DNA from 3 places in the Candidatus Pelagibacter sp. PS_34 genome. Region 3 is predicted to be linked to each of the others. Evidence: riboswitches for the same ligand, from Rfam matches in the RefSeq annotation. Region 3 holds a riboswitch; each other region holds the start of a gene.
What was found. A riboswitch is a leader RNA that binds a small molecule or an ion and turns the genes downstream of it on or off. The one in region 3 is predicted to bind S-adenosylmethionine.

Region 1: it holds a riboswitch for S-adenosylmethionine, as region 3 does, so the genes downstream of both, AC5SL3_RS01765 (homocysteine S-methyltransferase family protein) here and AC5SL3_RS03080 (O-acetylhomoserine aminocarboxypropyltransferase/cysteine synthase family protein) in region 3, are expected to answer to the same signal.
Region 2: it holds a riboswitch for S-adenosylmethionine, as region 3 does, so the genes downstream of both, AC5SL3_RS02320 (homocysteine S-methyltransferase family protein) here and AC5SL3_RS03080 (O-acetylhomoserine aminocarboxypropyltransferase/cysteine synthase family protein) in region 3, are expected to answer to the same signal.

What each region holds. Positions count from the first base shown of each region.
Region 1 covers NZ_CM182068.1:339,939-343,215, forward strand. The annotation lists gene AC5SL3_RS01760 (DUF3726 domain-containing protein) at 1-504, shown strand, start outside; gene AC5SL3_RS01765 (homocysteine S-methyltransferase family protein) at 506-1,414, opposite strand; SAM riboswitch class V at 1,424-1,487, opposite strand; gene AC5SL3_RS01770 (2OG-Fe(II) oxygenase family protein) at 1,577-2,167, opposite strand; gene AC5SL3_RS01775 (TSUP family transporter) at 2,197-2,943, opposite strand; gene AC5SL3_RS01780 (molybdenum cofactor synthesis domain-containing protein) at 2,962-3,277, shown strand, end outside.
Region 2 covers NZ_CM182068.1:437,011-440,287, reverse strand. The annotation lists gene AC5SL3_RS02330 (NAD(P)/FAD-dependent oxidoreductase) at 1-130, opposite strand, end outside; gene AC5SL3_RS02325 (OsmC family protein) at 249-800, opposite strand; SAM riboswitch class V at 805-869, opposite strand; gene AC5SL3_RS02320 (homocysteine S-methyltransferase family protein) at 873-1,934, opposite strand; SAM riboswitch class V at 2,001-2,065, opposite strand; gene AC5SL3_RS02315 (DUF1737 domain-containing protein) at 2,361-2,567, opposite strand; gene phoB (phosphate regulon transcriptional regulator PhoB) at 2,653-3,277, opposite strand, start outside.
Region 3 covers NZ_CM182068.1:573,552-576,828, forward strand. The annotation lists gene AC5SL3_RS03075 (COX15/CtaA family protein) at 1-858, shown strand, start outside; gene AC5SL3_RS03080 (O-acetylhomoserine aminocarboxypropyltransferase/cysteine synthase family protein) at 851-2,179, opposite strand; SAM riboswitch class V at 2,184-2,252, opposite strand; gene rplM (50S ribosomal protein L13) at 2,392-2,853, shown strand; gene rpsI (30S ribosomal protein S9) at 2,855-3,277, shown strand, end outside.

The DNA.
Region 1 (3,277 bases), 230 kb from region 3:
ATTTTTAGCTTACCTGGAATTAAAAACTTAAATAGTTTTTTTAAGAAAAAAAAAGAAATAAGGTTAGAGAATATCAGCATCATAAAGCAAGACAATGAGGCTGGTAAAAATGAATATTGCCCAATAATCGCAGGGGTAAATTTTTTAGATCAGATTAAAACTCTAGAAAATTTAAATGAGATAACGTTTAAAAAAATCTCATATCCATTACTTTTCCTACCATTTGTAAGTAGAGCAGCTGAGGTAATCGGTAAAAGAATATTCTTAAAAATGGATGACAGGGAGTTTTTGTTAAACTTCAATAACAATATTTATTCTAATTATACTAAAAACGAAATCATCGTATCTGCTGAAAATATTTACTTAAAAGTTTTAGAAAACAGAGACTCGTTTGAAGAAAAAGAATGGAATGAGCTTTATAAGCTTTCAGAAGAAACTTTTGTTGAGGAAAATGACAGTTTAAAAGAAAGTGGTGCTGGTGCTGGATTAACTGATAACGATTAGTCTATTTAAATTTAGTCATTTCCTTAATATGAGAAGGTCTTGTTTCACAACATCCACCTAAAATAGTTGCACCTGTATCTTTAAATCTTTTAACAAAATTTGCCATCAATTCAGGTGTTAAGTCTTTTCTTTGACCTAAAAATTCATTTGGGTTACCAGTTTTGCTCATATTGTAATTGTTAGTATAGCCATCTTTAGGCTTAGTTGTCACGAAAGCATTAAGTTTAAATCCAAAAGGAACACCTAAATTTTTTACTTCTTCTAAATTTTCAGAAAAGTTTTCAGGAGAAACGCACGATAAAATTAATCCTAGTAAATTGTTATGGTTAATATGATTAATAATATCTGATATTTTTTCACCACTTGGAAGATTTATTCCCTCAGAAATATGAGCACCTATTAAATATGGCTTATTAAATTCTTTAATTGCTTCAATTGCTAACCTAAACTCTTTTACGCTAGACAAAACATCTAGGTAAAAAAAATCAATATAAGGATCTAATAATTTTGCTTGATCATAAAAATTTTGTTTAATTTCATGATCTGGCCTTGTATCTTCTTCGTATGTTAAATATTGTGGTGGAAGACCACCTGCAATTAACACATTAGGATATTTTTCTTTTGCTTTCTGAGCTATCTCACCAGCTTTTTTGTTTAAGTATTCAAATTTATCTTCAATTTTATTATCTCGTAATCTTATTCGTCTAGTAGTAAAGGTTGCTGTAACAATAACTTCAGCACCTGCTTTTATAAAATCTAAATGAGTATCTAATAAAAGTTGATGGTATTCTTCTTTTAATACTGCGTTAGCACTCCATAATGTTCCGTTTGGCTTCATACCACGAGCCAACAATTCTTGTCCCATACCACCATCTAAAATTCGTGTTGTTTTAAAAAAATTAATATCCATTTTTATTCCTTACTTTTTTAGTGCTTTGGCTCTATGCTAGGTGCACAATACAGTTCAACTACCTTTACCAATTATATAATGATTTCCTTTTTAGCAGTTAGTACCTGCAATATGGATCAAATCGGTTAAACTATTTATATATCTATTAGACTGATTAGTAAATCACTTCTTGAATAATATTTTAGCATTAAATGAGAAGGATCTTCTCTCACCATCAACATTAAATGGATAAGCTGTGTGCATTAAATAATTTGGAAAAATCAATAGATCTCCTAATTTAGGGTTTAAATTATAGATACTTTGACTTAAAAAGTTTTTTTGACCATTAATAAAATCAATTGTTCCATTAGTTTTAATCTTTTTATTCTTAACTAGTTTATTTTGATTCATATCTTTTGGGATTTTAAGATAGCCAACCCCTGACAATTGTCCTTCATGATAATGAATTGGATTATATTCATTTTTTAATTGCCTAACTACCCATATATTTATTATCTTAATTTCTTCAATTTTTTTAACACCTGACTTATCAAGGTAAACTTTAATATTTTTTATTAATTCTTTAGACAAACTCTTATTAATTAATGTTTTAGGTATCTTAATTTCATTCTTAATTTGACTTGCAAGTTTAGAACTATAATCATTTTTTTTAGATAATTGAGACTTATCAACGTGATTATTTAATATAGTAATAATTTTTTTGGATAACTTTGTTTTTCCTATGGTGGGTCCAAATGCTCTAAATGTTTTCATAATCTTTCTATAATAATTTAATACTTCTGTTATGCAAACAACTTCAGTCCCATTCGAATAGCGACAAATATGACAAGTCCTGATGTCACTAGAGCTAATATTCTTGCAGGAAAAATTTTAAGATTTAAATAGTTTCCAAGCTGGCCGCCTATTAAAACAAACAGAAATAATGGCCAATAATCATAAATTCTATTTATTGTTGATGCCTTTGTAAATTGGCCAGCAAGTCCTGATAAAGAATTAATCAGTATGAATAATGATGCTGCTGTTGCAATGTTTTTTGCTTTATCTACTCTAATTAATAACAATATAGGGCTTAAGAAAATTCCACCACCAATTCCAACTACACCAGACACAAATCCAACAGATGCACCAATTAATATCGATAATATTTTTGGTATCTTGTTATAAACTTCAATTTTTTGATCAAAAGATTGAAATTTCATGAGAAGTAGAACTCCTGCTAGTGCTAAGACTAAAAAAAGTAAAATTTCAAAAATTTCTTTATCTACTGATAAAGATCCTCCTATGAATGCAAGTGGCACAGATGATATCAAATATGGGGTAAGGATCTTAAAATTGATATTTCCAGCTTTAATATAATTTATACAATTTCCTGATACGACAATAATATTACAAAAGAGAGCAATTACAGGAAAGATCAAGTAAGGAATATCCCAAATTAATAGAAGGGCTAGATAGGTAGAGCCACCACCAAAGCCAACACTTGAATATAAAGTTGCTGTTAGAAGAAATAAAAATGATAATATAATCATAATAATTATTTTAAATTTATGATTGTAAATATAGCACTTTTAACTGTTACGGACACCAGAACTTTTGAGAACGATAAGTCCGGTGCGATCTTAGTAAAAAAAATAGAAGAGGCTAAACATAAATTAATAGATAGAAAAATTTGTAAAGATAACAAAGATGACATCATTAAAATCCTTAAAGATTGGATTAATCAATCAGAAATAGATGTTGTAATTACAACAGGGGGCACTGGGCTTACAGGTCGAGATATTACACCAGAGGCAGTAAACGAGATAGCTGACAAGCATATTCCAGGTTTTGGAGAGGTGTTTAGAACAATAAGTTTAAAAACAG
Region 2 (3,277 bases), 140 kb from region 3:
TTACAACAATTTCTGAACTGATATCTTTATTAAGTTTATCTAGATTTAAATTTTCACTTGAATGATCTTCCCAATAACTACTAACTGGGGTGTTAAATTGATAAATATCAGAATGATAAATATTTTTCATTAACAAGACCCTAGCACGCAATTAATACTTAATTCTAGTCAAACTTCTAATTTTTTAGGATTTGAAATGAACTTAAAAGACTCAAGCCCTATTTTTCATAGGGCTTGAGTTAGATTGGTTAAGCAGCACTTACTCTTTGCTCTATGTGCTCTTTATTATTAGAACTTGAAGAAACCTTTTGAAACAATTTAATAGGAACTCCTTTTGATAAAATATCTAATACCGGGCAATGTGTATTTACCGTATCAATCAATTTATCTATTTCAGCTTTTGGTGATGAAGATTTAATATCAACAGTACCAGAGATGGATTGAAAGCCAGGTCTAGTGTTTTTATTTAAAGCTAAAAAACCCTGAAGATCTAATTCACCTTTTAATTTAACACTAACACTCTCAATATTAATACCCGCTGCTGTAGCAAATGCTTTATAGGTTATCTCCTGACACGTTGCTAACGCTGCTAATATTAACTCTACTGGGCTCGGACCTTCGTCTTTACCACCAAAACTTTTGGGTTCATCAACAACTAATTTATGCTCTCTAAGAGTGACTACAGATTGAAGTCCTTCCTTAAGAATTGAATTGCTTTCATATTGGACCACAGCATTTTTTGGGTTGGCTGTAAAATCCTTCTGTAGATTACTTATTGTTTCTTTTAGATTGTTACTCATTTTTTTTCTCCTGTTTTAGTGCTTCGACATATGTCAGGCGCACAATTTAGTTAAATGCCCTTCTTAATTTATTTACGCTTTGTCTCCATATTCAGTCATATGTTTTGGAATTCTTTTATTTTTTCCATACATAAAATGATTTTCCATGTTCTCTCGATATTTACTTGCTGGAACAGTTAAACCAATAGATTCAGCAACTTCCCTAATCAACATTGGGTTTGCTCCACAGCATACTCCAAGGTAATTAATACCTAGCTCATAAGCATCTTTTGCAAATTTACCTATTTCATATCTATTACAAAAGTGTGGGTCCAATGCTGTTGGAAACGTTCTTCCATGAGGTGATGGACACTGACAATTACTTCTGTCCGGTAGATTAAAAAATGTTGGGTAATCTTCACTGGTTCTATAAGGAATAGGTAAAGCTCCAACATGACATTTAACTGCTTTTCTAATTTCTTTTAAAAAAGGAAACATGGTAGCAGGTCCTCTAAAACAATTTAAACCAACAACATCAGCCCCTAATTGCTCTAGCTCTTTACAGGTATCAACAACGGATTTTCCATCTCTCATTTTATTTTCACCCATTGGAGATATGGTTAATACAGTTGGTAAACCTGTTTTTTTCATAACTTCTAAAGCTTTAAAAGCTTCTTCAGCATAATAAAAAGTTTCACCAATTAACATATCAGCACCTTCTTCAACGGCCCAACCAATCATCTCTGTAAACATTCCTTCAACTTCTTTTTGAGATTGTGGATCATTATGTTTCCAGATATTTGAATTTGAAATATTACCTGCCATCAAATTTGGTTTTGATCCTTTAGGAGTATCTAGTGCTACTTTTTTAGCAATTTTTAATGCTGAACGATTTAGTGGTTCAAGAAGTTCTTCTTTACCAATAACACGCATTTTTTCTCTGTGTCCATTATAAGTAAAGGCCTCAACTACATCAGATCCTGCATGTTGAAATTCTCTATGTAAATTTTCTAAAACTTCAGGATGATCTAATGACACCATTGGAACAAATTCCCCTGATGACATGTAGCCACGTCTTTCTATCTCAAATAAAAAACCTTCTGCGCATATAACAGGTCCTTTATCTAATCTTTCTTTTAATTTATTTGTGCTCATTTTTTTTCCTCTTGTTTTGGAGAAAAAAGGTCACAAAATAATAAGAGGTTATATTCATAGGCCTCTTTTCTCCTTTTTAGTGCTTAAGCAAATGCAGGGCGCACAATATGGTTCAACTGCCCGGTTTAATTTTATGAAAGATAAAAAAAAACCACCTGTCTAAAGCGGTGGTTGAAGCGTCGCTTTAGCAGGATTTATAACGCGCTCTGCAATTTAACTTAAATCAGCGCACCTAAATATAATCAACTTTCTCTCAAACTGTCAATTGAAAAAATAAATAATAGTTAAAATTATGAGAATAATGACAATCCAAATACTAAGATTAGTTAAAAACTGCTTTAATTTAGAATTAGATTGTAGAAAAGCTGGGAGTACTAATAAGAGTATCCCTAGCATATAAACAAAGGGTAATATCTGATCTGCCATTTATATCGATGATAGCTTCATCTTTTTTGAATACTTTTTCTGAGGTGAATTTTTTATAACTGCTTGAGCACAACGCATGACCCCTCTTTTTTTATCAAAGGTCATTTTGGGTTCACCATACAATTTCCATCCATTGGATATGGCCTCCGTTACACGATGGCAAAATTCTGAAGTGTCGTCACTTGTAATAAATCTATAACCTTTCATAATCAGACCTTAACAAGTCCTAAATCATGTGTCTATGTTCAGTTTATTATTATTATTTTAAGTCTTTATGCTTCTACAGTCATTACTAATTTAATGAATAGCCAGCTGATCTTACGGTTCTAATTAATTCTTTAAATCCATCAATATTAATACTTTGTCTAAGTCTTCTTATATGAACATCAACTGTTCTTGTTTCAACATTGATATTATCAGACCAAACATTCTCTAGAATTTGATCTCTTGAGTAAACACGTTTAGGGTTTTTAATAAAAAAATTGATTAAATCATATTCCTTGGGTCCCAAATGAATTTCTTTGTTTTTTCTAAAAACACGTCGTGTTAATCTATCCACCTTAAGGTCTTCGAATTCAACAATATCAGAAACTAATGAGGGCTTAGATCTTCGAAGTAGCGCTTTTATTCTTGCAAGTAATTCTGGGAAACTAAAGGGTTTGGTGATGTAATCATCTGCACCAGAGTTTAACCCTTTAATCTTATCTTCATCCTCACCCTTAGCAGTAAGCATTATGATTGGAATTTCTTTAAATTTTTTTTCTTTTTTTAAAATTTTACAAATTTCTACACCCGAGAAATCGGGTAACATCCAATCTAATAAAACAAGATCAGGTAATATTCTTTTAATTTCTTCAATACCGTCATTGCCATTGTCTGAAAAAGAAACCTTATAACCTTCTTTTTCAAGATTATAT
Region 3 (3,277 bases):
CTCCCACCTATGAATATTAATGAGTGGAATTTTTATTTCTCAGAGTACAAAAAAATTCCTGAATATAAAAATATTAACTACGGCATGTCCTTAGATGAATTTAAAGTGATTTTTTATTGGGAGTATGCTCATAGATTGTTAGCAAGATTTGTAGGTTTGTTTACTTTAGTGCCTTTGCTTTTCTTCACTCTTTATTTTAAAAAAACTCTGCATTATTCTAATAAATATTATTGGATTTTTTTTCTTGTGTGTCTTCAGGGGTTCATTGGTTGGTATATGGTATCTAGCGGATTAATTGAAAATAATGACGTTAGTCACTTTAGACTTAGCATTCATTTATCTTTGGCTTTATTTATTTTATGTTTAATTTTTTGGTATATTTTAGATATTCATAAAATTAAGAAATTTGAAAATAAAATTCCAAATTTATTTTTATTATTTATACTTAAATTGATAGTTTTGCAGATTGTATTGGGTGCTTTTTTATCAGGTTTAGATGGTGGTCTTATCTATAATTCATGGCCTGATATGAATGGTAGTTTTTTTCCAAATGATGTTAGTTATGGTGATTTAATTAGTACTCAATTATTTAACAACCCATCAATTATTCAATTTTTGCATAGATCAACTGCATATTTGCTTTTATTTTTTATAATCATTTTAAATTTTATCTATTTTAAAAAACAATATGATTTTAAATATGTATTATTTTTTGATGTTGCTATCTTGTTTCAAATTTTTTTAGGAATTATAACTTTGATTTCTGGTGTAGAGATTACATACGCTTCACTACACCAGCTAGGTTCAATATTAGTTTTGAGTTCTTATTTTTTGATATTATATAAAAACTCTAACTAACTGCTTTCAAATTCCCTTTAGAAGATTTATTTAAAGCTTGGTCTAAATCCTCAATAATGTCATCTATATGCTCAATACCAATACATAATCTTACGTATCCAGGAGTTACACCTGAGGCTAACAATTCTTTTTCTGTTAACTGACTATGAGTTGTTGTTGCAGGATGAATTGCTAAACTTCTTGCGTCTCCAATATTTGCAACATGATAAAACATTTTTAAAGACTCGATAAATCTCTTACCTGCTTCAATACCACCTTTGAGCTCAATACCAACTAAACCACCATTTCCTTCATTAAGGTATTTTTTAGCACGATCAGCAATTTTACCTTCATGTTCTGTTGGATAGATTACTCTTGTTACTTCTTTATTTTTCTTTAAATAGTCAACAACTTTTGATGCATTTGAGCAGTGTTGTTTCATTCTAAGAGCAACTGTTTCAAGCCCTTGAATAATTCCAAATGCATTGTCAGGTGATAGGGCAGAACCAAGATCTCTTAGTAATGTAACCCGCGCTCTTACTGCAAAAGAAACATTAGCCCCAGTTAATTCTGGAACCACTTTTCCCCATATAGCTCCACCGTAACTTGCGTCCGGTTCGTTAAATAAAGGTTGTCTTTTGGGATCAGCTGTCCAATCAAAATTACCTCCATCAACTAAAGCTCCACCTACAACTGTACCGTGACCACCTATATATTTTGTTAATGAATAAACTACTACTGCAGCACCATGTTCTAAAGGTTTGCAAATTACAGGGGCAGCTGTGTTGTCCATTATTAATGGTATATTGTATTTTTTACCAATATCAGAAACTTCTTTAATTGGAAAAACTCTCAAATAAGGATTTGGTAAAGTCTCACCATAAAAAGCTCTAGTTTTATCATCAACAGCTTTTTCAAAGTTTTTTGGGTCAGAAGGGTCTGCATATCTAACTTCAATACCAAGTTTACTTAATGTATGCGTGAATAACGAAATAGTACCTCCATATAAATCCGTAGAGCTGACTATATTATCTCCGGCTTGTGCAACGTTTAAAATTGCAAAAGTTGATGCGGTTTGTCCAGATGCTACTGTTAAACAGGCTAATCCTCCTTCTAATGAAGCAACTCTTTTTTCAAGAGCATCATTTGTTGGATTCATTATTCTTGTATAAATATTTCCAAATTCCTTAAGAGCAAACAAATTCGCAGCATGTTCAGTACTATCAAATTGATACGATGTTGTTCTATAAATTGGAACTGCTACTGCTTTGGTTGTTGGATCATTTCTATAATCACCACCATGTATAGCTATAGTCTCAGGGTTTTGTCTTTTTGTACTCATCTTAATACTCCTTTTTTAGTACTTTTGCTTTATGCAAGGCGTACAATACAGTTCAAATGCGCCTACCGATAATGTGGGTAAAAAATCCTTTTTAGCAATAACTAGCCTGCAATAGGAACAAATCGGCTATATAAAAATATCATTTAAGCAAGATATTGCAAGGGAAATATAAAATTGACATTATATCTAATAATAGTATTAATCCTCGCACAATGACAAAATTTCTAAAAAGTGGTGATTTAAACAGTAACTGGTTTGAGATTGATGCTAAAAATGCTGTAGTTGGCAGATTAGCTTCTATTATCGCTATGATTGTTAGAGGAAAAAATAAAACAACTTTTACACCTCATATGGATGATGGTGATTTTGTTGTTGTTAAAAATGTTGAACAAGCAAAGTTCACTGGAAAAAAATTTAAAGATAAAAAATATTATAGACATACTGGTCACCCAGGTGGAATTAAAGAAATTACTCCTGAAAAGTTATTAGAAAAAAATAAACCTGGAGAGACATTAAAATTAGCTATTAAAAGAATGTTACCTGGTGGAGTTCTAGGAAGAAAACAATTAACTAAAGTAAAAATTTATGCTGGTGAAGAACACCCTCATGCGGCACAAAACCCAAAACTTTTAGACTTAGGTAAATTAAACAGTAAAAATTTAATAAGAAATTAATATGGAAACAGCAGCTTCACCAAATAAAGTGTCTACAAAAAAACCTAAAATTAAATTAGATTTTAAAGATAGTAAATACGCAACTGGTAGAAGAAAAAAATCTATTGCAAAAATTTGGGTGAAAAAGGGTACTGGCAAAATTTACGTTAATGGCAGAACTATGGATGAGTACTTCACTAGCGGAAGTCACAAAATGCAAATCACAAGACCATTTGAGATTATAAACCAAGCAACTGATTATGATGTAAGATGTAGTGTAGCAGGTGGTGGACATACTGGTCAAGCTGGTGCAATGGTTCATGGTATTGCTAAAGCATTAATCTTATTTGATTCAGAGAATAGAGCAGTACTTAAGACAGAAAAGCTTAATACTAGAGACTCTAGATCGGTTGAAAGAAAAAAACCTGGTCGTAGAAAAGCAAGA